Regions from separate parts of the Bacteroides sp. AM23-12 genome, predicted to be linked through region 3. Evidence: riboswitches for the same ligand, from Rfam matches in the RefSeq annotation. Region 3 holds a riboswitch; each other region holds the start of a gene.
The links. A riboswitch is a leader RNA that binds a small molecule or an ion and turns the genes downstream of it on or off. The one in region 3 is predicted to bind cobalamin.

Region 1: it holds a riboswitch for cobalamin, as region 3 does, so the genes downstream of both, DW640_RS20410 (TonB-dependent siderophore receptor) here and DW640_RS22205 (anaerobic ribonucleoside triphosphate reductase) in region 3, are expected to answer to the same signal.
Region 2: it holds a riboswitch for cobalamin, as region 3 does, so the genes downstream of both, DW640_RS00300 (YncE family protein) here and DW640_RS22205 (anaerobic ribonucleoside triphosphate reductase) in region 3, are expected to answer to the same signal.

What each region holds. Positions count from the first base shown of each region.
Region 1 is NZ_QTLF01000037.1:21,326-31,642, forward strand. It holds gene DW640_RS20380 (4'-phosphopantetheinyl transferase superfamily protein) at 1-125, shown strand, start outside; gene DW640_RS20385 ((4Fe-4S)-binding protein) at 199-423, opposite strand; gene DW640_RS20390 (GNAT family N-acetyltransferase) at 432-734, opposite strand; gene DW640_RS20395 (tryptophanase) at 844-2,223, opposite strand; gene DW640_RS20400 (DUF4465 domain-containing protein) at 2,659-3,435, opposite strand; gene DW640_RS20405 (YncE family protein) at 3,460-5,451, opposite strand; gene DW640_RS20410 (TonB-dependent siderophore receptor) at 5,482-7,527, opposite strand; cobalamin riboswitch at 7,709-7,914, opposite strand; gene DW640_RS20415 (hypothetical protein) at 7,976-8,818, opposite strand; gene DW640_RS20420 (DUF5074 domain-containing protein) at 8,833-10,179, opposite strand; gene DW640_RS20425 (DUF5074 domain-containing protein) at 10,200-10,317, opposite strand, start outside.
Region 2 is NZ_QTLF01000001.1:78,226-88,542, forward strand. It holds gene DW640_RS00275 (iron ABC transporter permease) at 1-841, opposite strand, end outside; gene DW640_RS00280 (ABC transporter substrate-binding protein) at 838-1,977, opposite strand; gene DW640_RS00285 (hypothetical protein) at 2,098-3,219, opposite strand; gene DW640_RS00290 (receptor) at 3,240-5,054, opposite strand; gene DW640_RS00295 (PKD-like domain-containing protein) at 5,092-6,852, opposite strand; gene DW640_RS24280 (hypothetical protein) at 6,884-7,015, shown strand; cobalamin riboswitch at 7,014-7,224, opposite strand; cobalamin riboswitch at 8,056-8,269, shown strand; gene DW640_RS00300 (YncE family protein) at 8,448-9,515, shown strand; gene DW640_RS00305 (TonB-dependent receptor) at 9,591-10,317, shown strand, end outside.
Region 3 is NZ_QTLF01000053.1:6,883-17,199, reverse strand. It holds gene DW640_RS22230 (hypothetical protein) at 1-1,722, shown strand, start outside; gene DW640_RS22225 (DUF6443 domain-containing protein) at 1,735-5,685, shown strand; gene DW640_RS22220 (hypothetical protein) at 5,687-5,974, shown strand; gene DW640_RS22215 (hypothetical protein) at 6,044-6,685, shown strand; gene DW640_RS22210 (hypothetical protein) at 6,892-7,296, opposite strand; cobalamin riboswitch at 7,538-7,723, shown strand; gene DW640_RS22205 (anaerobic ribonucleoside triphosphate reductase) at 7,751-10,144, shown strand; gene nrdG (anaerobic ribonucleoside-triphosphate reductase activating protein) at 10,275-10,317, shown strand, end outside.

The DNA.
Region 1 (10,317 bases), on a different contig from region 3:
ATTTTATTCCTCAGAGCGAAGGGGTATTCCAGGTGCGGGAGTATGCAACGGAACGGCAGCAATTGTTCACCGTCGGTTATCGTATTTGTCCGGACTTTGTTTTGACGTGGACTGTCACTATTTGAAGCATATTTGCATATTGATAAGCGGTGAATAATGAGTGGAATAGTCCACCAATTATTCACCGCTTATCTTTGGTTACTTATCTTTCTTGTTCAGTCTGTAACTTAATGCTCCTGACGGACATTTACTGATTTGTGCAATTAGCTCTTCCGTTGTAGCATTCTCGATTTGTACCCACGGCCTCTCTTTCGGGTGGTAAACATTGGGTAACATTTTTACACAGATTCCTGCATGCTGGCACATTTCCGGCTGCCATACAATGGTTAGTTCGCCATTGGTATATTCAACTTTTTTTCCCATATCTATACTTATTTAATATGAATGCCACGCATAACAATTCTCTTCCATTCCGGGTGTTTATGAATGTATCCGGCTACAAACGGACAAAGTGGAACTAAGCGTAAACCTTGTCGTTCGATATCCGCCAATGTCTTTTCTGCAAGCTGTGAACCGACTCCTCTTCCTCCAAGGGAAGCGGGGACTTCGGTATGTACAAGATAGATTTCTCCATTATTTGATTTGATATAGTCTATCTTGGCTATCTTGTCATCGATCTGAAATTCATACCGATGTTTCTCCTCATTATCGATTAATTTATAATCTTCTGCCATAACTTTACGTATTAAGTTTGATTATAATATAAACACTTGAGGATTGATTTTGTTTATAAAGAATTTTCTGCTTGCTTACAAGGTCATTGCCATTTGTCTTGTCTACCTGCTATACAGACAATCGTTCTAACTGAACGGTAAAATGCCGCATCAAGGGGGCTTCCCAAGCGATGCGCACACCACGGGTGATCGTTTCTCTCCGTTCGAATACGTTTCTGAGGGCGGCAGCTATTACGTTCATGTGATTGTCCGTATATACCCTGCGAGGGATGGCAAGGCGAAGTAAATCAAGGCCGTTAAAGCGATTTTCGTGAGTGATAGGGTCACGGTCGGCAAGGATGTAACCAATCTCGCAGCCGCGTATGCCTGCCTCCAGATAAAGTTCGACGGTTAATGTCTGTGCGGGAAATTCTTCTTTCGGGACATGTGTCAGCACTTTGGAAGCATCGACGAAAATAGCATGGCCGCCGGCAGGACGTTGATAGGGGATTTCGTATTCGTCCAGTTTCTGGGCGAGGTATTCTACCTGTTTGATACGTGTTTCCAGATTATCAAATTCTGTATTTTCGTCAAGACCGATAGCGAGGGCGTTCATGTCCCGTCCGTTCATGCCGCCGTAGGTTAAGTACCCTTCGTATTGCACGCAGAAACCTTTGGCACCTTCATACCATTCTTTGCGTCGGGTGGCAATGAAACCGCCCATGTTGACTATGCCGTCTTTCTTGGCACTCATTGTCATACCGTCGGCAAGATCGAACATTTCACGGGTGATTTCTTTGATTGATTTGTCTTGATAACCTTTTTCACGCATCTTGATGAAGTAGGCATTCTCAGCAAAGCGGGCGGAGTCGAAAAGTACAGGTTTGTTGTATTTATCGGCGATAGCACGTACTTCACGCAGGTTTTGCATGGATACAGGTTGACCTCCTGCGGTATTGTTGGTAATGGTAACAATGATAAAAGGAATGCGGTCGGCATATTCGCTTAGTGCTTTCTCTAATTTGGCAGGGTCTACATTTCCTTTGAAGGGAATTTCCAGTTGAGTATTCTTTGCTTCGTCAATCGTACAGTCCAGTGCGATGGCGTGCCGTCCTTCGATATGTCCTTTGGTGGTATCGAAATGCGAGTTGCCGGGCACTATATTGCCTTCATGTACCAGATAAGAGAAAAGAACATTTTCTGCTGCCCGTCCTTGATGGGTAGGAATGATGTATTCGAATCCTGTTATTCTTGTAATGGTATCTTTTAGTTTGAAGAAGGAGGTGGCACCGGCATAACTTTCATCACCCAGCATCATGCCTGCCCATTGGCGGTCGCTCATGGCTCCCGTTCCGGAGTCGGTGATAAGATCAATATAAACTTGCTCTGATTTGAGTTGAAAGACGTTATAATGTGCTTCTTTAATCCATTGCTCGCGTTCTTCGCGGGTACTTTTTCTGATGGGTTCTACCGTCTTGATTTTCCATGATTCAGCAAAAGGTAATTTCATTGTCCTTGATTTTATATTTTTATCCGACTAAAATACTGAATATGTATGAGATGGACAAGTTTTTGATGACTTTTTGTAAGGATAGGGATGCGTAATTGTTTTTAAAGGGACATGGAAAGAGTAGATGGGACGGAGAGAAAATCTAGAAGGGAATGTGTAGAATCTAAGAGATGAGGTTTAAAAGTCAAGTTTGCTATCATTTAGTACTGTTATCCAAAGTGGAGTGATATGCTTATTAGAGTTTCTATGCACCTTCTTTCAAGTCATGCGGTTGATTGAGTGGACTTATGCGGTCGATCGTTTGTAATCGAGAGGTTGATTGAGGATAAACCAACGGTCTGTTTGGTGCAATTGAACGGTCTGTTTGGCTCAAACGGAGGGTCTGTTTGTGGTAATTAGAGCCTCTGTTTGAGTCAAACAATAAATACCTGATTTTTATTTTTCGATGAGAGTAAGGTCATCAATGCAGAAATATTTACCAGTATTCATTCCAAACTCGCCCGAGTCTGAAGAACTAGGAATAAGTGTGATTTTAGAAGCATCTTTAAGAGGGGTTAAATCAAACCATATCCATGTATTTACTGGTTTATCAGTATCAGTTTTGTAATCGGCAAGTTTAATTTTTGTTTCAGCAATTTTTTTCCCTTTATTGTCGTATCCTGTCGCAGTAACCTCATACCAATCTCCTTTTTTGAAAGGTCTTGCGTAACTGTCACCTTCCGTCATACCGATGTAGGCATTTTTACTAGTGGTTATCCATAGACCTTTAATGGAATATTGAGAGTCTATAATTGTCATAGAGGCTGTGGTATTTTCATCACTGTAGACACCTAAATATACTTCCCCGGTTTTTATATTTCCACAGTTGGGTTGACAATTTTGGAAGTGGCTAGTTTTGTTGGTGTAAGTGAAGCCTGCGAAGCTATACCCTTGTCCCCAGTCCGAGTAATAATGATCGAAGGTTACATAACTTTCAGGATCAGTGAATGTGTCTTTAAAATAGTATCCTGAAACTTCGGTACTAGTTGAAGTAAATTCACTCTCCGATTCCGTTAATTGGTTTTCGAAGCTGACAACCACTTCTTTTTTCTCATTTTCTCCTCCTTTATTATCATCACCACCTTTTACTTCATCATTCTCATCACTACATCCACAAAAAGCGAATACTGATACCAGTAAGAATAAAGATAACTTTTTCATTTTTGCTTTCATTTAAATTATTAATTGTTTTATTGATTAGTTCTCGAAATGTAAATCCTCTACTGTCATTACTTCCGTGGAAATTTCTCCCATCCAACCTACGTTTTGATTGACAGCTGTATATATTTTCACAAAATCAATTTTGTCTAATTCTACGTGATTCCCGTTTTGATCAACAGCCCAGTCTATTTTGAATTGGCTGAACTCCGATCTGTTGGGATGATTATCCGCATATCCCCAAGGATAACAGTACCCTACCCAAGTACCTCCTTCATTTATTGCATTGTCTTTCAAGCGTGTTCCGCGAAAAGTAATTTCATCTTCTTCTATCCAATTGGGATAGTAGGAATCCTGTTGATGGTAACTGTTGCGATAGACGAACCCTTCTCCTCCTTGATTGTCGGTCCAGCGGACATCACCATTGGCAGGTTGAGGACGATAATAGGTTATTTCGTAATTACGGGTTTCCGTATCTTTCCCATATTCGCTTCCTGCCAGTTCATACCATTCATCGTCCGGCAATCCATTGCCATTTTCATCTTTTGAGACTAAGACAATGCCCGGTTCGGCACTTCCTCCCAAAGCTCCCGTACCGGTATTCTGATTGTATGAGGCATTGCCTAAAATTCTGAAGTCATATTCGCCTTTACTATTACGGATTGACTGATGGAATCCGACTGTAATCGTTCCCCCGAATCCACCTAAAGAAATAACAGACTTCTTCTTTAATTTCTCTGTTGCACGTTCCAGAACCTGTCCGGCAGAGAAGCCGTCTTCGTAGGCGGAGGTTGTTGTATTAATGAACTGTCCGGGGGCAGGGATGTATTCGAATACTTTGTTGGCAAAGGCGGAAGGTGCATTCGGATTTTCCGGTGTATCTCCTGCCTCGTTTTGTGAAGCCTTGTCGCTGAAGACTACTGTATTAGGATTTAAGCCGATATCATTCAGCCGATATTGAAGTTGCCCTTGTTGGTTGAAGCAAAGGACATCTCCTTTGACTGTATAATTGTAAGCCTCCGTGATATACACATTCCCGCTGAATGGATTCAGTTGAATGCTGAAAGGCGTTTGGATAGCCGTTCCGTCTGTGATAAAGTTATCCCGTATGACAGTTCCTGCATTCAGGTCAAATACTTTGATGGCGGAATCTTTAGTCTGATAGTCGTAAGTATATAGATAAGCGATGGGGCCGTCGATGGCAAAGCTCAGTACTTTTTCATCATACGTAGTGGCGACCGCATCCGTCCGGCTGTCGATTTTGACCAGATGATAGTCTCCGGCTTCAATGTCAGTTCCCCGTGTGACTACATACACGGCTTCTTCCAGCCCCGGAAGTATTTTTCCCGGATTCGGTCCGACTTCTATTTTCTTGGTCTCCTTGAAAGTCGTTATGTCAATCACTGATACTGTAGTGTCTACGCCCGGTCCCGAATAATCCAGTCCGCCGGAATTGGATACATACAATTTCCCGTTTTGTACGCAGATATCTTCCGCATTTCTTCCGACTGTGACAATCTCTTCGATTTCCAGAGAAGTGGTGTCAATCCTTGCGACTGTTCCGTCATAGGAACATACATATGCCTTATCCTTATCAAACGCTATCGCGCGGGGCTGACGTGAACTGCCATTGTCGCGCAACATACTGATCTGCCGGATGGATTTGCCCGTAGGGAAGTCAATCACCTCTACGGTGCTCGACACATTGACTACTACATAAATCTTATTTCCATAGATCGCTATGTCATTGGCTGTATCTCCCAGTCTCCGCTGATTGTTTGCACTAAAGTAGTTGTTCGTACATCTTTGCCGATTGAAAGAATAACGAGCGAGCGAACTATTATTCTGATTGAACAGTCCTTCGCTTAATATGTACATCTCCGCTGTTCCGGTTTCGAATACATCCCCATTGCTTTCGGGTACAATACTTGGCTTATCTTCCAGATCATCGCAAGCGATAAAGAAGAGTGGGAAAAGAAAAAAACACTTCCCCAACCGTAGCAACATATTATATAAAAGACCTTTCTGCATACCTAATACTTATTACTTAATACCTATTACCTAATACCTGACTCCTATCGTCACTCTTACCGATCTTCCCGGCATGGGGAAATTCTTAACGATCTCATAATTCCTGTTCATCAGATTCAGCACTTCCAGGTTGAGTGATGCTGTAACTTTCTGTATTTTGAAATCTCTGTAGGCAGAGATGCTGTGATCACTGTAGCTGTCCAGGCGGTTGTCGCTGATGTTTTGTCCTAACATATACCGTTTTCCGGAGAAAAGGAATGAATAGGAAAGATTGAGCCATGGAGTTTCTATTCCGGCTTGTCCGGAAGCGGAGACGCGCGGGGTATAGGCTATCTGATGCTTGTACACTTTACCTTCCGGTGAGTTGGGATTGGAGTTGGTAACGTCCAGTGCCCGTTGGTAAGTATAGTTTCCGGAAAGGTTGATCCGTAGTTTATCCAGAGGCTGGAGGCTGAGGCTGGCAGTTGCATCTATCCCCTTGATATCCACTTTGCCCAGATTGACCATACTCCAGATGAATAAGTTCTTGGTAGGAGTGGCTACAATCTTGTCGGTCACTTTATTATGGTAGGCGTCTACGGTGGCCGAAAGATAAGGTATAAAGTTGTTGATGGCTTTACTATAAGTAATACCTATATTATATTGAGTAGCACTTTCCGGCTTCAGATTGATGTTTCCGGCCTTGTCGTAATATAAATCATTGAAGCTGGGCAGACGGAAGATATCTTTGTAGAAGAAACGGAACCGCAGTTCTTCATTATGAAACGGCTTTAGCGAGATGCTGACATTGGGAGACAGCTTCCGGTGGTTGCCGGCACTACCTCCGTTTTTAGCTTTCTCGTTGATGACAGTTGCCAGAGCAGAAGCGGACAGCGTCACCCATTCATTGACGTATTTCCCGGCAAAGGCTGTCAGCCATGAATAGCGGGTGGGGGAGACGAAGTTCTGCAAATTGGCATTCATCGTATTGATGCTTCCGTCGGTGGACAAGGAGAAAGAAAGATTGTTCCATATCCGGTATAGAGCGGAAGCGGACAGGTAATATTCTTGCTGGTAATAGCTGTTGTCAGTTCCTCCGACGGAGGTAAGAGCATCCGGGTCCTGATAGTTCTGATAACTCCAGTTCCACTTGGCAGAGGTCTGGAATACCCATTTTCTGCTAAACTCTTTCTTGTACTGGCTTTGGATAAAGGTGTTCTTATCCTGCAGATTTTGTCGGGAGAAGTCATAATATAAGGTAGTGGCATTGGGCAGCCCCCGTGAGGACTGGTAATAATAGGCTTTCAGTCTCCATTGCTCTTTGTCGGAGAGATTGGCGAAAGCGCTTATCTCAGCCCGAAGGTTTTCTACATCCGTATTCCGGCGCTTCTCTTTACTGACCTGAACATCGGCATCATTCCCGTAACGCAGGGTAAATGGATAATGTCCGTCCGAAGACATCCATTCGCCGTTGGCGGTCATGCTCCATTTCTTGTTGAGTTGTTGTTCCAGAAAAAGGGAAGGATTTACTAATCCCCATGAACCGGTCTTAAATTCGGCGGCTATATTAGTCGGCTTGTCTTCTTTGAAGTGCGGAGTCAGTGTCTGTATGTTCAGTATGCCGGCAGAAGCAAAAAAACGGGCAGGCTGGAAGATGTTGTCGCTTTGTCCGTTGTTGAGCGAAAGGCGGTCAACGTTGTTTAGGGAGAAACGTCCGATGTCTACTTGTCCGGTCTGGCAGTCGCTGACGGTGATGCCATCATAGGAAACAGCGGTGTGCTGTGCTCCGAGACTTCGGATGGAGACGGTTTTTAATCCTCCGATACCTCCATAGTCCTTCACGGTAACTCCTGCGAAATGTTTTACCGCATCCGATACCTGCAGGGCCTGCAGATTCTTTAATTCGTCCTTATTGAAAACCTGCAGAGGAGAGGCTGAACGGACTTCACGCGTCTGATAAGGGTCGGATACCATGATTTCGGGGATGGAGTAGATATGTGCTGTATCCACTTTTTGTTGTTGGGCAAAAAGGGATAAGGACAAAGCCTGACAGCAGAGTAGTACGCTCATCTTTTTAATAAAAGTATTCCTTCTCATTGTTTTCTTTCAGTCTGTTCATAATGTAAAAAGATGTCCGGGCGAACTCACTTCGACCGGACATCATAATAAACTTGGCAGAGTTTATTAATTAGTACACACTTTCTCTGAATCAGAATGGTGAATGAAATGATGGACGGATTGTCCGGTTCATTAGACTCATCGCTTTTTCCTCGAAAGCAGTGAAACGAGTTTGCATGGTAGGTCTTCTGACTTGTTCCTGTTGCGAACGCCTTCCCGGAATACCCTTCCAGTGGCTATAAAGTCGATTGCTCGCAACCAAAAAATGAACTTACAGCAGCGGGACTGTTCAGGACTTTCACCTGATTCCCTTTTAATTGCTTCCCTCGTGCATGAGAGTTGCAAACCAATGCGCGACAAAGATAGATAGTTTATTTGTCTTTTGCAAGAGAGGAGCGAAGGTAAATCCATGACTTTGAACAGCTTTTTAAAAAGCTTTGAATCCAACCACCTCGGTTGACACTTCACCTATCGACTCGACATTCTTCAAAATGGCACTCTGTACTTTCACAAAATGAATACGTTCCAGCGTTACAGGATTGCCATTCTGGTCAACGGCGTCATCCAGGTCAAACTGATTATACCGGTAGTTGCCGTTGTCATCCTTTGCCATGTCGCTTCCCCAGTTGTCGGCATATCCTTTTCCGAAATCCTTGTTTTTCCATATTCCGCCTTCTTGCTCTGTCCGTGCTTCGAGCATACTTCCTTTCAATGTATAGGAGTCCTCTTTAATCCAGTTCGGATAATACATCTGATCGTGATATTGAGGGAGATACTTGATGACTCCGCTTTCTCCTTTACTGTCTTCCCAAGGGATATCTCCGGCTGCATCCGGTCTGTGGTAAGTGACGGAATAGTCGCGTTCCGGTTCGTCACTTCCTTTCAGCTCGTACCATACGTCGTCTGCTTTTCCGTTGCCATTAGCGTCTTCGGATACCCATACGATGCCCGGTTCGGAACTTCCGGAGAAGGGATTGCCGATAATACCGAAGTCGTATCCTTTGCGGTTCTTTATTTCTTTCGGCATTTTAATGGTGATGTATCCGCCGAAAGATCCCAGTGAGACGTAGAGTTTCTTGTTGAAGCGCTCTTCTGCATAAGCGTTTGCTTCTTCCATTGTCTGGCAGTCGAAGCCTTCATTGATAAACTGCCCTGGTGCCGGACGATATTCCAGCACTTTGAATCCTTGAATTTCCGTTTCTTCCTCATCTTTGTTGCAGGAAGCCAAAAGAGTGGCTGCTATAGCCATCAGATACCAATATCTTTTCATTTTTCTATGTTAGTTTAGTTATTGAATAATATTTGTGAAGGAACGCTCTCACCACAGTCTACTGTGTGGAGAACTTTTCCGTCTTTGCTGTAAACGACGATTTTAGATTCATCTTTCCGTTCTTCGGTATAAGTTACATAGAGTTCTCCGCTTTGTTGGTTCAGCTGCAATGGAGCAGTAATTGAAACTCCTGATTCTGCGGCAATGAAAGGTGCTTTGAGAGAGTCTGAATCGCCTAAAATATATTTATATATAGCTCCGTCGGTCGATACCAGATAAATAATATTCTCTGTTTCGGATGCTACCATGCCTATGGTCGGACTTGAATGATACGGTCCCTTGGCCGGCTGGAAGTTTGCAAAGACTTTTTCTAAAGTAAAGTCATTCTTTATTTTTACGATATTACATCCGTTATCAGCCGATTCAAGAGTATAAACATTACCGTCTTTAGCCAGTACAAAATTGATTTTCTGTTTTTGAATGATATCTAGCTCTGTAACGGCAGGAGCTTCTCCTTCTTTAGCTGCGATTAGCTCGTTTACATCGTAATACTTCACTTTGGACTCATCTTTATAAGTGTCATTGCTCAGCACTTTGCCATTGTAGATTATGCTATTATAGAAACAAAGCAGACGCTCATTCTTGATCCTGACATTGTTAAGTGATTTTAGGTCAATACGACGTATGCCATCTCCTGTCACTAATCCATATTGTTCGTTCAGAATGGTCAGACCGCTTAGGTTTGCGCCTACTACAGCGGAGTTTTCGTAATAAAGAGTCTTGGCGTCGACAATGTAGAAATGATCTCGGTTCGATGTGCTGGTGCCCACAAGCAGATAGAACTTTCCGTTGCTGTGAATGATATTTGCAGAGTCGTAGTTACCAATTCCCAAAGTTTTTCCTGCATTTAAAGAAGCATAACAATCTTGATAAGCAGTTTTCTTTTCGGTATCATAGAAATTGAATGTTCCGTCTGCTACGTAGAAGAATCCTTTGGAAAAGTTGTGGTTAGAGCTGAAACTTGTGCTCATTTCTACTTTTCCGTATTTATTCTTGATGATACATGACAGGTCCGCGCGACATGGATTGTCTATTTTGTAACTAAAGGTCGGTTCGGTAGAATACTCTTTTCCATTGACCAGCCATGAATAGGTGGCTCCTTCCGGATTAAGCAGTTCCGGAGTAATCTCCAACGTTTCTCCTAATTCCAACACTTGGCTTTCTGTCGGGAAAGTTCCTTTCAGTACGTTCGGATAATGTGCCAGATTGCCGAGGTGCAAATCTTCGCAATCGTCGTCGTTACAGGCGGTAAAACCTGCTGCAAGGCAGGCTATTAATAAAGTGGTATATAGTTTATTCATCTTGTTTCAGAGTCTTGTTATTAGTTAAAAATGAATGTAGCCGGGAAATAATAGCCATCGTATGCTATTTCTGATATCTTTTCTCCTGTGGCGGCGTTGAATCTTACCAGAAGATTTTTCTGATAGTCTCCGGTCAGG
Region 2 (10,317 bases), on a different contig from region 3:
CAAACAGCAGCCGGGTGATGTGCGGCACTGCCAGTCCGATGAATCCTACGGGGCCGCAAAAGGCGGTGACTGTTCCTGTCAGCAGTGCTGTAGAGATGAAGACAAGCGTCCGCGAGCGTTTGATGCTCATGCCCATCGTGCGTGCGTAGTTTTCGCCAAGCAAGAGCAGGTTCAGTGACTTGATGCAGGCTACGGAGAGCAGCAGACCTATGCACACTACTGGTATCATGATAGACAGCTGTCCGGCTGTGATGTGGCTGAGCGATCCCATCGACCACAGGGTGAACATTTTCAGTTGTTCCGCCGAACTTAGATACTGCAATATCTGGATGATGGCTCCCGCTACGTAGCCTATCATGACTCCCATGATCAGTACGCCCAGTATATTCTTTACTTTCCGGCTGATGATGGCTACGCCCAGCAAGATGACGGCGGTCCCTATCCAGCCCGAACCTACGATGCCGGCGGATTGCAAAAGTGGGAAATCCGCCCAGCCGAGTAATGGGGCACCTAATATAAACAACGCCACTCCGAGTCCCGCACCGGAACTGACTCCCAGCAGATAAGGGTCTGCCAGCGGGTTCTGGAAAACGGTCTGCATTTGCAGGCCGCTGACCGACAAGGCGATACCTATCAACCCTGCTACTACTACCCGGATAAAGCGGATGGAGAGAAGGATGTTGCGTGTCATCTCGTCGCATTCGCCTCCCGTCAGTACGGCCCATACTTTGGGGATGGGGATATAAGTGTCCCCTGTCGCCATGTCTATTAATAATAAGACTACGGCGATTATTCCCAAAGTGATGAATAAAAGAGTGGTGTGTCTACGAGGTTGCTTCATTCCAGGTGTCTGTAATAGTAGGTTGAGTCGGATACAAGTTCGGGATGAAAGATATGAATCAGATCACGCAATACGACGTCAGGCCGTACGACTGCCGATTCCCAATAGTCATTGCCTCCTGTGGCGGTTATCCGCAGGTTGTTGTTATAAACTGTTTTATTACGGACAGATTTGGCATCGGCAAACTTGGGATTCATGTTTTTCAGTTCGTCCAGTGTGGATGCCGTGCCTACATTGATCCAATAGTCTGCTTTTTGTATCAGTCCGTAGGCAGTTTCCAGGCCGATGGGGGCGGAGCTGTTGGAGGTGTTCTCCTTGTATATATAGTCGGCTCCTGCGTCAGTGACCAGTTGTGCCATGTAGCTTTGGGTGGAAGGCATCACCCAGCTGTCGTTCCACGGGGTGTTGAACATCACGGTAGGGCGTTGCTCTACGGATGCGGTGAGGTCTTTCAGTGCCTGATAGCGTTTGGGGATTTCCCTGAATACATCGATGCCTTTGTCACGGCTGTCTGTCAGTTCGGAGAGGGCAACCAGCCATTCGGCTTTGCCAAGCGGTGACTCTTCCAGATATTCTCCTACATACATATAGGGGATAGCGAGTTCTTTCAGCTTGTCTGTTACTGCTGTCTGGGCATCACCGATGCCATATAGCAGTACGACGTCCGGTTTCAATCCCAGCAATAGTTCGTAGTTTATTTCGGGGCCCATGTCCTTGATAGAATCTTTGTGGGCGAGGATGTAGGGATTGGCTATGTAGTTAATGCCGGATACGGCTACGATGCGGTCCACTTGTCCCAGTGCGTCGAGCATGGCGATGTAGGAGGAAGACATACATACGATGTGTTGGGCTCCGGCAGGGATGGTCGGTCCGGTGAATCCTGTGGGGGGGAGCTCACCATTGCGGGAGATGAAGTAGGACATTGTTACATTTTTGGCTCCTTGCCACGGGTTGGATACTTGTATCAAGGTGCTTTGGGCATTCTTTGCGCCCAGTATCTTGAATCCGGTAGCATATTCGGGCGTGTATACGTCTTGCTTGAATGCTTCCAAAGAAGTTTTTTTATTGTATACGCAGCTTGCCAAAAAAAGGAGGCATAATAGCGTGATAGTTGAAATAATGGATTTAAATTTCATACGGATGTTTTTATCTGAGGACAAAAGTAGTAAAAAAGAAGAAAAATCACCTCCCTTACGAGAAAGTTTCGCTGGGAGGTGAATGGATTGAATCTAACTTTTCAATATTGATGCGGAAAGTTATTTGACGAAGACTACGGCGTTCACGTTGGCTGTGCCGGTATTTACCATATCTAGGTAATCACCTCCTGCGGAGTCATAAATATACAATGCGTCTCCCATTGATTGACCGAAGCATACATCTCCGTTGAATGGATTGACTGTTACGCTGAAACCGAACATATATCCGGGATCATCAGTGAAATCGCTAGTATCATCATTAGATAATTGTACTTTTTGCATGATAGTCTTATAGTCAGTTGTGTTCCAATCAATATCTGCTGTATAAAGATATTGACTGCCGATTGCAAATCCACCTGCTTTTTCTGTAACTAATATTGGAGCTACATTGGGTGTAGTTGGATTGAATTTGTACAATGCAGAATGCATACCTCCGTCACCCAGTACGTTAAAGTACATCTTATTGGCTGAATAAGCTGCTATCAACTTAGGATTTTTAGGAACGGTAATTTGAGTTTCATCGTCAAGGGTAAGTGGCAATACGGAAATAGTTGTTCCTTCACCAGCTTGGGTGTCATCAGTATTGCCTGAATTGCAGACATACACTTTGTTGTCTTTGCCGATGCAGATACCTTCTGAATAGGTCGCATCCAGTTCTAGGTAGTTAACTTTAGCATAATTCATGGTGTCGATAGACATCACTGCCCCTGAATAAAAGCTGATATATACTTTTCCATTGGCAGCAGCCAAGTGTCTTGGCATAGCTTTGTGCCCGGTTTTTTCATCATCGTATTGTTTCATTTGAGGTGTGAGAAGTTGACCGGTCTTGGCATTCAGTACCCATATTCCTCCATTATCTGCTGTAAGGTCGTGACCACTTACTGCACAATAGAGTTTTGATCCGTATTGAATCAAGTCGTTGCCTGTGTCTCCAATTTCTAGGGTAGACTTTTTCGTCCAATTGTTATCATAGCGAACAATGTTTCCTGGAGATGAGGGAGGAGCTACATGCCATGTACCTTCGCTAAGTACATACGCATACGTCCAGTCATTACTCGCTGTAGCACGTGTCTGCGGAAGTGAACTGTCTACTTGCTGGACATTGTCCAACACATCATTAGTACAACTGCCCATTGCAAACATAATTGCACTGGCTGCTAAGAAAAAAATGCTCTTTTTCATAATTGTAATTTATTAAGTGATTAATTATCCGGTGTAAAATCACCGGTTGCTGATTCTTGCATCTGTTGTAATGTTACTGTTCCGGGACCACAAGTACGTACGTACCATTGGGCGTCTTCTGTCATTGCATCTGCTATATCTTTGAATAGACTAAAATCGTATAGAGCTGTGAATAGTCTAATACTTATACGATTTGACGATTTTAATTTGGGCAAAAGGTCTTCAAGTGATGTTATGTTGGTATTTCTGCTGCCATACATTTCTAAAAACTCTACAGACTCTAAACTCTTAAAATTTAAATAAGAGAGGTCAGTTACAGTTTTTTCTATATTTATATATAACCTTTCAGTCACTCTTGTAAGTTTAGGAAAGTTGCATCTTTTATTGTCATTTCCAGTAGCGAATTTACCTACAGTTTCTAAATCGGGCATACTCACTGACTCCAATGTCACATTTGCTGTAGCTTGGAAACTTAATTCCCCTGTAACTTGTTTAATACCGGAAAGTTCTACATTAGTAAGCGGAGTGGTAACCGTGAGACTGGCAAAAGTAGAGATTCCTTCTGTTTTGGGTAGTTGATATCCTGTGAATGCATAGCTTCCCATTTCTTCTTTTCCTTTTAGAACGAAATTATTGTCAACATAAGTGATAGAAATACTGTTGATGTCTTTTTGACTTGCATCCAATTCCGTTACGCTTGGACAATGTGATACACTTAGCTTTTCCAAATTGGACGGTGCAATGGTTTCGTTCAACTTCGAAAATTTGGCACAAGAAGTAATGCTAAAAGAAGAAAGAGTGGATAATTTGGGAAGACTGATTGTTTCTAACTTATCTGCATAACCAATAGATACTTCTTTACAGGAGATAAGTTCCGGTAGATTAATTTGGGTGAGTTCCGGATGTTTTGTTCCCAACGATAGAGTGAACTTTTTTCCTACCTGCTTTAAGACCGGCAAATCTAATGAAACAAGCTGGCTGCCATAAAGAGAGAATGTACCATCTCCATCACTGTTATCTCCTTTTCCCGGAATGCTTTCGAGCGAATTGAGATTTAAGCTTTTCAGGTTGGGAGCTTGGATATAGCATTGTTTTAGAATTGTAGTTAGTTGCGGGCATTTTATAGAAGTGATGTTGTTTTCTGCCGGGTTTGCTATGAATAGTTCTCCACGGATAGAAAGCAAGTTTGGGAGTGCAAACTCGGTCAGTGAGCTATTGTTTCTCATGCTGATACTTCCCACCTTTTCCAGTTTAGCCAGTCCGGCAAGGTTTTCACCTTTATAGTATTGCCCGATAGTGATGTCGTCCATTACTTCGGTAATCTTTGCCAATCCGTTCAGATTAATCACGGGGTCTTCTGTATTTTCTACTGTAGCTATGCTCAGACTGCCTTCGATAACCGTGACATGGTGGTCGGCTAAAGCGTCTACATCAGCTTGCGAATTAAGTATGAATGTGCCGATTTCACTTACAGCGGAGTAGCGTACTGTATATTTATAGGTACGCGTAGTTCCGTTGTAGGAAGTTACTGTGAATTGTTGCTCTTCGCCCCAGGCGGTAACGGAAGAAGGATTGGGGTTAACAGTTGCCTGCTCGCTAAGGGTATAGCTGGCTTGCGCGCCATCGAGCGAAGTTCCTTCGGGAACCGTTACGGTGATCTCATTGTCTATAATCGTCGCTTTCCATACGTTTTCATTGCTTTCCAGTGAAAAACTAAGGAAGTTGTTGTCTACTCCGGTGAACGGGTTTTCATCGTCGTCGTCGCCACATGCTGCAAAGATGCATCCGGTACATAAAACCACTAACAGGGTTTTCCAGTAATTTACTTTTCTCATTGTCTAAAAAATTAAGTGAATTTATAATGAATGATTATTAATCTATCTTTGAAGGAGCTTCGCTCATCTTATAATCGACGAAGCCGAATACTTCGGTGGACAACTCTCCGATGGCTCCCGCTACGGATTGTATGCCGGTCTGCACCTTGATGAAGTCGATGTATTGCAACTTGACCGGAGTGCCGTCGGGATACATGGCGTTTTCTATCTTGAAGGCGTTGCCTACGGGTGCGGCATCGTGATTGTCGCCCTCGGCGAGAATGTCTTCTCCCCAGTTGTCCGCATATCCCCACGGATAGGATTCATTGCGCCAGATTCCGCCCGGTGTCCGGGTTGTATTTCGCTTCAGGCGGGTACCGTATAAAGTATAGTTGTTTTCCTTTATCCATAGCGGGAAGTTAGGATTGAGGTCGATGGAGCCGGAGTTTCCCCGGTTGTCGATCCATTGCAGGGGCATATTGTGTGTAGGCGGGCGGTAGTAAGTGACGGCATAGTGTTGATAGGTTTCCGCCTTTCCGGTTTCGCTGCCACGTAGTTCGTACCAAGTGTCATTGGGCAGTCCGTCTCCGTTTTCGTCCTGCATGACGTAGACGATACCCGGTTCGGAACTACCGTCGAAGGGATTGCCTATGATAGCGAAGTCATATCCTCCGTTGCTGCTAACATCGGGTTTGTTGTATACGCTGTGGTCGAATCCCACGATGATATATCCTCCCCATGCACCCAGAGACACATAATTGTTTTGTACATTCATGCGAGTCTCAGCGTAACGACAGGCTTCTTCTTCGGTCTGTCCGGAAATCTGTGCTATGAATTGTCCCGGAGCAGGGCGTAGGTGGTATACTTTCACTTTACTGTCCGAACTACCAGCTGACGGTGCGCGGTAGTATTTGGCTTCATCAGACGGCAGGCAGACTACGGTCTGGATAGCACTTTTTATTATGTCGCCATCTGTTCCGGTTACTTTTACCACATAGCTTCCGGCTGTTGGTGGAGTGAAGGTAAAAGTGGGGCCAGTTTCTCCCTGTTGCATTACTTCGTCTACTTCCCACACGTAGGTTGCATGGGTTGTTGTATCCGTAATGACGGGAGCTATACAGGCAGCACGACCTTTGGGGACGGTTAGTTGATTACTGCTGAAGGTTATATTCATCACTGGCTCAGGTGATACCAGTACGGAAGTCGACGCATTCCCGCTACCGTCTTCGTTGGTAACCGTAAGTTTGAAACTGAATTGTCCTTCTTCGGTGGGGGTAAACGTATAGGTAGCTTCGGTTCCGACCGTTTCTTTGGTTTTACCGCTTTCGTCAATGGACACCCATTCGTACTTTGCTCCTTCAGTGAAATTTACGGAAGATTCGAGGGTTACGCTCTTTCCCATATAGGTAGAGTAGGCGGGAATCAATGATACGGAAGGTATCATTTTTTCCACTACATCTACCCGCAGTTCTTCTTCGGCATAACCATTCTTGGCGTCCACGCGGAATTTGAAATAGACTTCTCCTTCCGCTTTAGGTGAATAGGTGTATGAGAGGTCTGTACATACTATTTTACCTTTCTCGTCTTTCCATGTATATACAGGATCGGTGGCATCGTTCACTAGGGGAGTGATTGTGATGCTTTTCATAATCTTTACTGTGTAGATTCCCGTACCGTTGTCGAAGGTAATTACCGGTGGTTGACCTGTTGTCCCGCCACCCAATTCTTCATCATCACCGTCGTTCCGGCAGGAGGCGAAAGACACGACAGTACATAGCATTAATAAGCTAGCGATTGTTTTTAAAAATCCATTTATCATAAGCATACTTTTAATTAGTTTGCAAACAGGAATGATAATGGATTTTACGCTGGGCAGTCAGTATCCCGGTAAGTATAAATATAGAAGAAGCCTCTTCCGTCCGCACATGGTAAGCGCCTGTGGAAAAAGACAACGAACTACCTCCCGTATGCCGCAGGAGTAAAATCCAACCGAAAGGAGGTAGGTCTTCTGACTTATTCCCTTATTTGCAGCGCCTTCCCAGAGAAAATTTCCAGTGACAAATTGCTACAAACTGTACTGTCCTTCAAGGGCAGTACGGGAAAATACAGCAGCGGATACTGTTGCCGATTCACACGGCATTCCCTTTTAATCTTCGATAGCTTTTGTTATATCTTAATCGAATGAAATACAACTTATTATAGCAACGAAGAACCAACTTCTTGACCGCAAAGATAGTTATCTTTTTATATAATATGTCTATTTTAACTAATTAATTTTTATTACGTTGTCGGGGGTGGGAAAGGAGGAATTGGATATGGTGACACTATCTCTCTCTGATAGTGTCACCATACTTGCAGGATAGTGTCACTATGCCGATGGTATAGTGACACCATCTCCAAATGTTCTGTTTTTAAGATTTTCTATTGGGAAAATAGAAGCTAAATACTTGAAATAGGAGAAAAATGGATTACTTATATGCAAGAATATGCGGAAAGCGGAGGCCGTTATGCAGGAAAAATGGTTATATATGCAGCTTTTGCCGACCAAGTAGGTTGATTTTCTTTTAAAGGAAGGCGGGTTTGGTTTTAAAGGAAGGTCAGTTTGGTTTAAAACCAATCTTAGTTTGCTTATAAAGCAATGTTAATTCGGTTAAGAAGCAATCTTATTTTGTACGTTATTATGCTTTTTTGTGCTGTTTGCTCTTTTGATATGGATGCTTAGTTTATGATAAAATGTCGTAGATATAGTTTCTTTTGTTTGCTGTTGCTTGCATATTCTTGTAATCTAGGCTAAAATGATTGAAAATTGATGGTTTTGATATTAAGCCGCTTTTGTGAAAATAGAAATTCCTCCTCTTTTTGATGAGTCATCCGGTTTTTATCCGAAAGATAGGAAGGAACAGAGGGCAAACTTTTCTCTTTTTCATCTGCTTGCTCATAATGTGCTAATTTGAAGAAGTCTTTAATCTTTTGTTCTTGATAAAAAAGACAGGGGAGAAGTGAGGCGTGAAATATAATTATAGTATCTTTGCACCCGCAAGGTTCGTATTTGGAATTGTCTAACCTTCCAAAACGATGAAAAGGGAATCCGGTGTAAATCCGGGACAGTACCTGCTGCTGTAAGTCCTCTCTTTCGGGAGATGAGTTTATCACATTCTTTGCCACTGGTGACATCACTGGGAAGGCGTGATAAACGGGGACGAGTCAGAAGACCTGCCTTGCCGCTGCAGATTTATACCCGCGGGTTTCGGGTAGAAATCAACTGGTATAGTTCATTCCTATATTCAATTGATTCCTCATTCAACCGGTCGGTACAAATGCTATGTTTGATGTTTGTCGCAAATTATAATTTGCTGGCAGATGTCTAATGAGTGATGCGACAAGTTAGTTAATAACCTTTTCTCACTTTTAATTATGAAACGAATTTTACTATCTGTTTTATTTATTGTCTTCTGTCTGACGGCTTTTATCGGTTGTATGAAATGGGATTATGGTGAGATGGAGGATTTCTCAGCTACGGGAGACGGTCTTTTCATTACCAATGAAGGGAACTTTCAGTATGGTAATGCTACCTTATCTTATTATGACCCGGAAACGAAAACGGTAGAAAATGAAGTATTCTATCGGGCTAATGCGATGAAGTTGGGAGATGTAGCACAGTCAATGACTATTCGTAATGATGTCGGTTGGGTGGTAGTAAACAACTCTCACGTCATTTTTGCCATTGATATTAATACATTTAAGGAAGTGGGACGCATTACGGGACTTACTTCTCCACGCTACATTCATTTTATTTCGGACGAAAAAGCCTATGTCACACAGATTTGGGATTATCGTATTTTCATTGTCAATCCCAAAACTTATCAGATAACCGGATATATCGAATGTCCGGATATGACGATGGAAACAGGCTCAACAGAACAGATGGTACAATATGGCAAATATGTGTATGTAAATTGCTGGTCTTATCAGAATCGTATATTAAAGATAGATACTACAACGGACAAGGTGGTAGATCAGCTTACTGTAGGTATACAACCTACTTCTCTCGTTATGGATAAGAACTTCAAGATGTGGACGATTACTGATGGAGGGTATAAAGGAAGTCCATACGGGTATGAGGAGCCATCGCTTTATTGCATTGATGCCGAAACATTCAAGATAGAGAAACAATTTAAGTTTCAGTTGGGAGATGCTCCTTCGGAAGTACAGCTTAATGGTGCGGGTGATGAACTTTACTGGATTAACAAAGATATTTGGCGTATGTCTGTTGATGCGGAGCGTGTCCCCGTACGTCCTTTCCTCAAGTATCGTGATACGAAGTATTATGGTCTGACGGTTAGTCCGAAGAATGGAGATGTCTATGTGGCTGATGCTATTGACTATCAGCAACAGGGGATGATTTATCGCTATACGAAAGATGGGGAACTTGTGGATGAGTTTTATGTAGGGATTATTCCCGGAGCATTTTGTTGGAAGTAATCGGTAGAGAAGAATATGAGGAGAAATATATTATTAGTGCAGTTTGTAGGAGTTCTTTTATTACTTCCATCTATAATGAGTGGACAACAACACAGCAGCGACAATAAGAATTGGGCGGAAAAGGGAATTGTCATTCGTGAAGTGGAAATTTTAGGAAAGCGCCCGATGAAAGATATAGGCGTACAGCAGACCAGATTTGATTCACTTGTGCTTAAGGAGAATATAGCCTTGTCAATGGCGGATATACTCACTTTCAATTCTTCTATTTTTGTAAAAAGCTACGGACGTGCCACGCTTTCTACTGTATCATTTCGGGGAACGTCTGCTTCGCATACACAGGTAACATGGAACGGTATGCGTATCAACAATCCAATGTTGGGGATGACTGACTTTTCGATGATTCCATCTTATTTTATAGATGACGCTTCTTTGCTGCATGGCACTTCATCGGTGAATATGGCTGGTGGTGGTTTGGGAGGATTGGTGAAATTATCTACAGTGCCTGCTCATCAAGAAGGCTTCGGAATGCAATATGTTCAAGGTATCGGTTCATTTAGTACCTTCGATGAGTTTCTGCAATTGAAGTATGGAGATAAACATTGGCAGATCTCGACGCGGGCGGTCTATCAGTCGTCGCCCAATGATTATAAATATCGTAATCATGATAAGAAAGAGAATATTTATGATGATAAATATAATATAATCGAACAGTATTATCCCATAGAACGTAATCGTAGTGGTGCATACAAAGATCTGCACATTTTACAGGAGGTATATTACAATACGGGTAAAGGTGATCGCT
Region 3 (10,317 bases):
AAAAGAATGGGAGACAAGGGAGGATTTCGTGTGACTGCAGAAATGCTAAAATCCATCACATACCCCACACATGGAAGAACAGAATTCATTTATGAACCCAACGTCATATCCAGTATGGTGTCAGCAGACCGGAAAACAGTACAAAGTGCCCATTTACCTTATCCAGGCACTCCAGATTATACATATCCGGGAGGTCTCCGTATCAAAGAAATCAACAACTACGATAGCAATGATGAACTACTGACAAGAAAGCACTATTACTACACAAAAGAATTCACACCGACAACAAAGGGAGGTGTCTCTTCCGGTATTCTATCTTTCACTCCACAATACCTTTGGGGTTGGCAGCTATACAATCTCCTCAAATCACAAAACGGAGGACCCGAATATTATACCTTGAATGCCATCATGTCTCAAGCATCCAATCCGCTCTGGTACAACAGTCGGGGAGAGTATATCGGATATTCTAAAGTCATAGAGTGCAATGAAGACAAAAATGGGAAACTGATAGACGGATATACTGTCCATACATTCAGCAATTTCGGACCAGGTTATATGGACGAAGATCCCATAGCTATGTTGAATAATAAGTTCTCCCGTGAATACCCTCCTCATGTCGGTACCCCTTATAGTCCATACACTCCATGTTCATCAAACGCACTAAAGCGCGGAATGCTCTTAAGTAAAGAACAATTCGACTGTGCCGGTCATGTGAAACAAAAAGAACTATTCGAATATACTCCTATACAGAAAGATTCCATACTCATCACGGAGATAACCACTACTAATGTCATGGACTATAATTCAGACGACCCTACACTGGGATTCCTGAGGTTTGCTTTCGGAGGTACCTACTATCAAAAATTCTACAGCAACCTACTTTCGGAAAAACGGACTATCACTTACGATGACAATGGAAACACTATTGAGTATAAAGATAAATACGAATATAACTCCGTCAACAAACAGATAAAGCTGAAAACCAGTGAAGACGGAGCCGGAAATGTATACGAAGAAAAGACGCGATACGTGCCGGACATGCTGATATTTCCATTTGTACCTCCCTATAGTTCTTTCTACCAGATGAATCAGCTACACTTCACCGACTATCCATTGGAAGTGACAAAGATAAAAAACGGAAAAGTAACTGAGAATGAGACATATTTCTATAAGTTACTGACTGCAGACAGCAAAAGCTTAGTGAAAGACAAAGTATCCATACTGGGAAAACATGCTGATGCTGCAACATACCAAGGACTCCATAATGTGGGCAACGAGTTAGTAGCCGATGTTTCTAATATTCCCGCAACCACATACCTGGCATACGACTCTTACAGCAACCCGACTCATATCCGTAACGAAAAAGACAAAACAGAAACTGTCTACCTGTACGGATACAAAGGCAAATATGCAATTGCGGAAATCAAGAACAGCGATTACGAATCAGTTACAGGACTATTGGGGAATGATCTTATCAAAAGACTGGCAGACGCAACGAAGCCCAGCTATTCAGACATGCAGAAAGTTGAAAATTTGAGAACGCAATTACCGGCATCATTTATCACTACTTATGAATATATCCCATACATAGGTATCAGCAAAATTAGAGATCCCAAGAATGTTTCTACCTATTTTAAATACGATGATTCTGGACGTCTGATAGAAAAGACCGACCATAAGGGCGAACTGATTAGTTCATATAAATATTCAAACAACCTCTAAAGAGATAAATTTATGAAAATTATTATTTATATTACAGCTTTAATATGCAGCTTACTCGCCAGTCCTGTATTGGCGACAGAAACCGGGCAAATATCCATGACCGACATGGGGCTAAAAGTCACACCTTCTCCTGAAAGTACTCTCTACGAAGGAGATACTTGGATGATAACAGCAAGGAACAACTTTAGCTTGAACGAAGCAGAAATCAAAAACTTCGTTCCTTCACGCATATCAGAAGAATTGCGTCCGTACGTGAGACTTTTCAAAGTTGAGTTTACTTCTAATTCAGACGGTATATGCAACCTTTACTTTCACATAACGGCCGATCCGACAGATACGATACGGTTCGTTATCAAAGAATCCCCTCAGGATTTTCCGATAGAAATAATGCCAGCTGAAAGTAGACATGGAGAGATATCTTTATCCGATCTGGGATTGAGAGTAACGACTTCTATAGATTCACATCTCGAATACGGAGGTCAGTGGATAGTAACGATGGAAAACAAAAATCACTTATTCACTGCAGAAATCGAAAGGCTCGTGCCTTCAAGAATAACGGAAGATTTAAGAAGATGTTTAAGGCTCACAGGGGTAGGAATTTCAGACATATCATCCGAGTTCGTCGTACTCTTTTTTGATGTAACATTCGAAACAACATTTCCAGTACACTTCATTATCAAACAGTCACCTCAAAACATTCCAATAGAAATATTACCTATTGGAAGAGACAACTATATTTCCACAACGAATTATCTGGATAACACAAGAAGTGGGGGAAGAAAAGAAATTACTTACTACAACGGTCTGGGATATCCATCGCAGAAAATAGAAGTGGGTACTTCCAATAAGAACAAGAGTATATACCATCCGATCGTTTATGATAACTTGTTAAGAGATGATGCCAAATCGTATTTGCCATACGCACAAGGTTCGAACACAGAAATGATAGACTGGAAGTTTACCGAAAGTCTGCAAGATTTCTATGCTTTTAACTATAAGGAATATACTTATCACTTTTCAGAAAAAGTCTACGAAGATTCACCTTTGGGAAGAGTACGGGAAGTGTATGGTCCCGGAAGCGACTGGCGTTCGCAAAAAGCAAGTACCAAATTCAGCTATCTGAGTAACATAGCCGGAAATGATACGCTCAACTGTCTTCGGTTTGAAATGACAGAAAAAGATAACCAAAACATGGAGCTGAAAGTAGCCGGCAATTGCAAATCTTCCGAGCTATCCGTCACCCGAACCGAAAACGAAGATCGTCAAGTGACATTGGAATTCAAGAATAAATTCGACCAAGTAGTACTTAGCCGGCAAATTGAGCACAACAACGGCAGTAAGACGAATAACGACACTTATTATCTTTATGATGAGTTCGATAATTTAAAAGCGGTGCTTCCACCTATGGTATCCGCCCAACTCGTAAGCGGTAGCAGTTATTCGAGTCAAACTTCCGCATCCTTAGCTCAATACGCCTATCTCTATAAATATGATATGCGTAACCGGTGCATAGGCACCAAGTTACCGGGCTGCAGTTGGGAGTACAAAGTCTATGACTTGGCAGACCGCCTTATCTTCTCCCAAACAGGAGAACAACGAAAAAGAGGTGAATGGCAATTTGCATTGCCCGATGCAATGGGACGCGAATGTATCATGGGTATTTGTAAAAACGCCATAGACCCATTCAACAACCCGATACTGAATACATGCGTCAAATGTGAACGTACGGACAACGCTTCTCTTCTCGGTTATTCCGTAACCGGAGTCGCACTGAATTCAGTCACAGTGCTTACCGCCAAATATTATGACGACTATCTGTTTAAGATGCAGAACGGCACCCTGATTTCCAACAGCAGTTTGAATTATGAAGCAAACAGCGAGTTCGGAGAAAGATATACGACTAGTTCGCAAGGCTTGCAGACCGGAAACGCGACAGCTCGACTGGACAAAAACGGATCTGTGACAGGATACGACTATACCGTTACTTACTATGATTATAACGGCCGTGCCATTCAGATAAAATCGACCAATCATCTGGGAGGATACGAAAAGACATACACTGCTTACAACTTTACGGGACAGCCTGTGCACACCAAGCATATCCACTCCAAAAGTAACTCCGAGCTGATCGAAGAAACCAAACACAGCTACAATCACGCAGGACGTTTGTCTGAAACTGTACAAATCGTAAATGAAAAGGACTCTACGAAAATGAGCTATCTCTACGATGACTTAGGCAATATTAAAAGCTTAACCCGAATAGACGGCACTTCCACACTGACAACGACCAATACGTATAATATCCGTAACTGGCTAACGTCTATCGAAAGCCCTCTCTTCTCTCAAACGCTACATTATACTGATGGTCCCGGCACTCCCCAGTATGGCGGAAATATCAGTAGCATGACGTGGAAAGCAAACAAAGAGTCAATCACCCGTAATTACCAATATTCATACGATAAGCTCAACAGGCTGACCAGTGCCAATTATAGTGAAGGAAGCAATTCGATGACGAATACAAATCACTTCAATGAACAAGTGACCGGTTATGACAAACATGGCAACATCACAGGACTGAAGCGTTATGGGCAAACCGGACAAAGCAGTTACGGATTAATTGACGACCTATCTCTTACTTACACAGGCAATCAGCTCAAGAAAGTGACAGACAGCGCCACAAGTTCAGCATACGCGAATGGTTTCGAGTTCAAGGACGGTGTGAATCTGGACACGGAATATTCCTACGACGAAGACGGTAATTTAACAAAAGATTTGAATAAAAACATTTCTGATATCCAATACAATTTCTTAAATTTACCACGTCGGATACAGTTTAAAGACGGTAGTGAAATTTCTTACCTATATAGCGCAGACGGAACTAAACTCCAAACTACACATATAATCGCAGGAAACACCACTACAACCGACTACTGCGGCAATGTGATCTATGAAAATGGAAGCCGGGACAAGCTATTGACCGAACAGGGATATTTCTCTATAGCAGATAAAAAGTTCCACTACTACATCCAAGACCATCAAGGAAACAACAGAGTGGTTGCCAGCCAAGATGGAATGATAGAAGAAGTGAACCACTATTATCCGTTCGGAGGAATATTCGCTTCAAATTCATCTGTTCAACCTTTTAAGTATAACGGAAAGGAACTGGATACAAAGAACGGATTGAACTTGTACGACTACGGAGCAAGGCAGTATGACCCGGTATTGGGAAGATGGCATACGATGGACCTGATGACGGAAAAGTACTATAAGATTAGTCCATACACTTACTGTTTGAACAATCCTATCCTATTAGTAGATCCCAATGGAATGTGGCCCACATGGGGAGGAATAAGCAGAGGATTAAGCAACGTCTTTAAGGGTACTCTAAGTTTTACCAATGGAGCTGCACGGGCTATGGCAGATAACATACTGCTTGGACAAACGTCACTCCGTGAAACCGGAATATACAGCAACGCATCTGCCTACAACGCAGGACAGGATGTTGGTGATATCATAAGTATTTTTGCAGGAGCCGCAGAGATTGTTAATGGTTTCGAAGAAGCTGCAGGAGGAATGGCACTCAGTCCGGAAACCGCAGGAATTTCTTTGGGGGTTACCGCGAAAGGCGTGTATGATATCACTCACGGTTCATTGATGGGAACAAGTGGATTCATGAAGCTATTCTCCAAAAAAGGAAGAGTTAGCGAAGGTAGTAATAACGGAAGCGGGTATTCAAAGTCTAGCGGGAAGAATGAAAAGCATTCGAATATTGATAAAAGACAACAAGCTGCAAATGATTATAGTACAGCAAAAGAGAAATATGATAATTTAAAATCTAAAACAAATAAAACTGCGAAAGAGAAAAAAGAATTAGAAACATTGAAAAAACAAAGAGATCACTATAAAAAACAGATGGATTATGCAGGAGACCATGACCATCAAAGAGGTAGAGGAGGTAATTAAAATGAAACTATTTACATTTATTGCTGACTATAAAGGTGGGACATACATTAGTCAGTATGTAGCAAAGACATTAGAAGAAGCCTTGAACTTATGGATAAATAATGTCGATTTTTTTACAGATAAACAGTTGAAGTCATTTAAGAAGAATATCAAATATGGTGATATAGATCCTCCTACCAAATTAAATGGTCTAAGTAATGTTTGGTGTACATGTTTTATTGTATTTAGTACTCTTTTGCTTCTTAATATAGTAGAGACAGTAAAAAAAACGACTAATAAAACATCCTAGCATAGAACAATATATTCCTACATTAGGGTAGATTCAAGTCTCAGAAACAACCATGAAATAAATGAAATTATGAAAACATTTACTTTCTTAGTTAATGCCAACGATAAGCATTGCTTTGTTCATCAGTATCAATCAGAAATGCCGACTAATGATTTATTTCGTGAATTAGTTCATGACACGTCTCATATATCTTCAAAAATGAAGTCTTTACTTATTCGTGAATCTCTGGAATGCTATCATGACAATGGCCCAGTAAAATTAGACTGCGTAAAAAACGTCTGGCGTGATTTCTTTTTAATTGATGATCTAATATCTCTTTACAATGCGAATATAGCAAAAAAATACCACGAGGGATGTGGCGATAGGAAATATTACAAGTTAATGTACTTATATGATGTAAACATGATAGAAACCGACATGAGCGATACAGTGTTTCCTCTATCAGAGAAAGCAACCTTTACTTTCATTACCTATATTCGTAATTACAATGCCTCATATCAGTTTGAAGTGACAACGTTGGAAGAAGGACTTATGCTATGGGCTACAAACATAGACATTTTGAATCGCCAGCAACGGAAGGTTCTGCTGAAATACATTCAAAAGTCTAAAAACAATCCGATAGCAGTAGAAGGAGTAAAGAATGTATGGAGTACATCATATCGGATATTCCGTCCGTTACTGACATTGCATATTGTTAAAACGGTCTCTTGATAAAAGTCACCGACTGAACAATAACTATTAGATTATTACCCTGGCATGAAACTAAAACATTTACATGTCAGGGTATTTTTTCTTGGCTAATTCTAAAACAAATAAGAGCAGGCTCAGCAAACGCAAGGGACTCACAATACATACGCATTTGCCGGTCTACTCTTATTTGTTACTTCCCGGACGTTCTCAATGAAACATCCGGAAGATTAGAACTCCCTTTTCAGGTTCCGAAGCAGTTCTTCTTTCCTCGCTTTATACTTCTTGGAAAGAGGATTGTACGAGTAAAGGTTGGTATGTTTCAAACGTATCTCGTCTGTCTGTTCCTTTCGCCGCTCTTCCCGCTCTTCCACATCATCCGGATCTTCGGACTTACGTCTTGTACCTCTCCTGCTAAACAACTGAAACTTGGATGTACCCCGAAGCTGACGAATCAGCATCTTGATAATCCGGACAATAATCTCTTGTTCCTGTTCGGAATAAGGCCTATCTACTGTCTCTGTATAGGAGAGATAATAAACTTTCAGTTCTTCTTCCAGCTCTTGCAAAAAATGCATCCGCTCAACTCTGGAAAACTTCTTTCTACCAGTATGCAAATCTTTTAAAATCTTCATTTAGTCTATCTTTTTTTAAGTCTGATAAAAGCGTGAGTCCTTTAATAAGTACACTTATGGGGCATGGGACACTTAAAAGAGAGTCCGACTATTTCAATATAACAGAGAAGAAAAACTAATATTTCCTGCAAGAATCATTTCTTAAAAGTTATCCAAAACGGAAAACTTTCTGTATCAGGCAGAAAGAAAAGTTTCCCGAAATTTAATGTTAAATCCTATCCAAGCTATCACAATATCCTTTATCTTTGTATCCGGTTTCGGAACTAAAAAGAGGTTTAGTCAATGAGGGAACGCTGTGCAAATCGGCGACAGTACCCGCTGCTGTAATTCTCTGTGAATCCGCACACTATGTCACTGCATCCAGATGTGGGAAGGCGCTGCGGGGGAGGGATAAGTCAGAAGACCTGCCGGAGTCAAATAAACATATTATTAATCACTTTCGGGAGTTAAAGTTATGAACTACGCGGAAATTTGTATCATCAAACGAGATGGTAAAAGAGAAGATTTCTCTATCAGTAAGATCAAGAATGCGATCGGTAAAGCATTCAGTGCGACAGGGATTCAGGACGAGCAGCAACTGATTGCTGACGTCACGATGAGTGTAATCAGTCAGTTCACTAACCCCACGATCACCGTGGAGGAAATTCAGGACTTAGTAGAAAAGGCATTGATGAAGGTACGCCCCGAAGTAGCCAAGAAGTACATCATCTACCGCGAATGGCGGAACACGGAGCGGGACAAGAAAACCCAGATGAAGCACGTGATGGACGGCATCGTCGCCATCGACAAGAACGACGTGAACCTGAGCAACGCCAATATGAGCAGCCACACGCCTGCCGGACAAATGATGACATTCGCATCGGAAGTCACCAAAGACTATACCTATAAATATCTGTTGCCGAAACGTTTTGCCGAAGCGCACCAGTTGGGCGATATCCATATTCACGACCTCGATTACTACCCGACAAAGACGACCACCTGCATCCAATATGACATGGACGATCTCTTTGAACGTGGCTTCCGCACCAAGAACGGCAGCATCCGCACACCGCAAAGCATCCAAAGTTATGCTACGCTTGCCACCATCATCTTCCAGACCAACCAGAACGAGCAGCACGGCGGACAGGCAATCCCCGCCTTCGACTTCTTCATGGCAAAAGGGGTGGCAAAGTCTTTCCGCAAACATCTGGCTTCGTTCATCAACTTCTACGTGGCGATGGAAAACGGAACACAGGCGGACGAGAAAGCAATCCGCACCTTAATCAAGGAACATCTGCCCTCTATTAAATCGACCGAAGCAGAACGCGAAACATTGCGCATCGCCCTGGTAGCCCTGCAAATCATTATTGACAAGGAACACCTGACACGCATCGCAGAGAAAGCGTACCAGCAGACAAAGAAGGATACACATCAGGCAATGGAAGGCTTTATCCACAACCTGAACACCATGCACTCCCGTGGAGGTAACCAAGTGGTATTCAGCTCCATCAACTACGGAACGGATACTTCCGCCGAAGGCCGCCTCGTGATCGAGGAACTGCTAAAAGCCACCATCGAAGGACTCGGAACACGTGGTGAAGTCCCCGTATTCCCGATCCAGATATTCAAAGTAAAGGACGGAGTTTCTTACTCCGAAAAGGACTTCGAGAAAGCGATGAAGGCGGAAAACATCGAAGACGCCATGCGGGGAACTTACGAAGCTCCGAACTTCGACCTGCTGCTGAGAGCCTGTCAGACTACATCGAAAGCGCTTTTCCCGAACTTCATGTTCCTGGACACGCCTTTCAACAAGAACGAGAAATGGAAAGCGGACGATCCGAAACGGTATATCTACGAGTTGGCTACAATGGGATGCCGCACCCGTGTATTTGAGAATGTGGCAGGAGAAAAGTCATCTCTGGGACGCGGAAACCTTTCATTCACCACACTGAACATGCCGCGTCTCGCCATCGAAGCACGCATCAAGGCGGAAAATCTGATTGAGGGTGAACGCAACAAGGATGCCATCGAACAGAAAGCGAAAGAGATTTTCATGGAGTCAGTCCGCAATATGGCGACTCTTGTAGCCGATCAACTGTACGAGCGCTACCAGTATCAACGCACCGCACTGGCACGCCAGTTCCCCTTCATGATGGGAAATGACGTATGGAAAGGCGGCGGCGCACTGAATCCGAACGAGCAAGTGGGCGATGCGTTACGCAGCGGTACGCTGGGCATCGGCTTTATCGGCGGACACAATGCAATGGTGGCACTTTACGGAGAAGGCCACGGACACAGCCAGAAGGCATGGGACACGCTGTACGAAGCTGTAATGGAAATGAACAAAGTGGTAGACGAATATAAAGAGAAATATAACCTGAATTATTCCGTACTTGCCACACCTGCCGAAGGACTTTCGGGACGTTTCACCAAGATAGACCGACGGAAATACGGTAAGATCGACGGCGTGACGGACCGCGACTACTACGTCAATTCCTTCCATGTGGATGTGAAGGAACCGATCAGCATCACCGAGAAGATCAGGCGCGAAGCTCCTTTCCACGCCATCACCCGCGGTGGACACATCACGTATGTGGAACTGGACGGGGAAGCTCAGAAGAATGTACGTGCCATCGCGAAAATCGTGAAGGTCATGCACGACGAGGGCATCGGCTACGGCTCCATCAATCACCCGGTGGATACCTGTCACAACTGTGGATACAAAGGAGTAATCTTCGATAAATGTCCGGTATGCCAGAGCGAAAACATCTTACGCATGCGCCGTATCACCGGATACCTGACAGGTGACCTCAGCTCCTGGAACTCTGCCAAACGGGCGGAAGAAAAGGATCGCGTGAAGCACTTGTAGAAGTTGAAAGACACTCATTTATTTTTTACTGAAGTTTCGTAAATTGTTTCCGCATGGATTCCCCTCCTTCTGGAAGGAGGGGAATCCATGCGGGATACAGCACATGCGAAACTTTAATTTTTATTTTAAGATGAACACTCTCAATTCTCCACTTTCAGCTCTCCACTTATTAT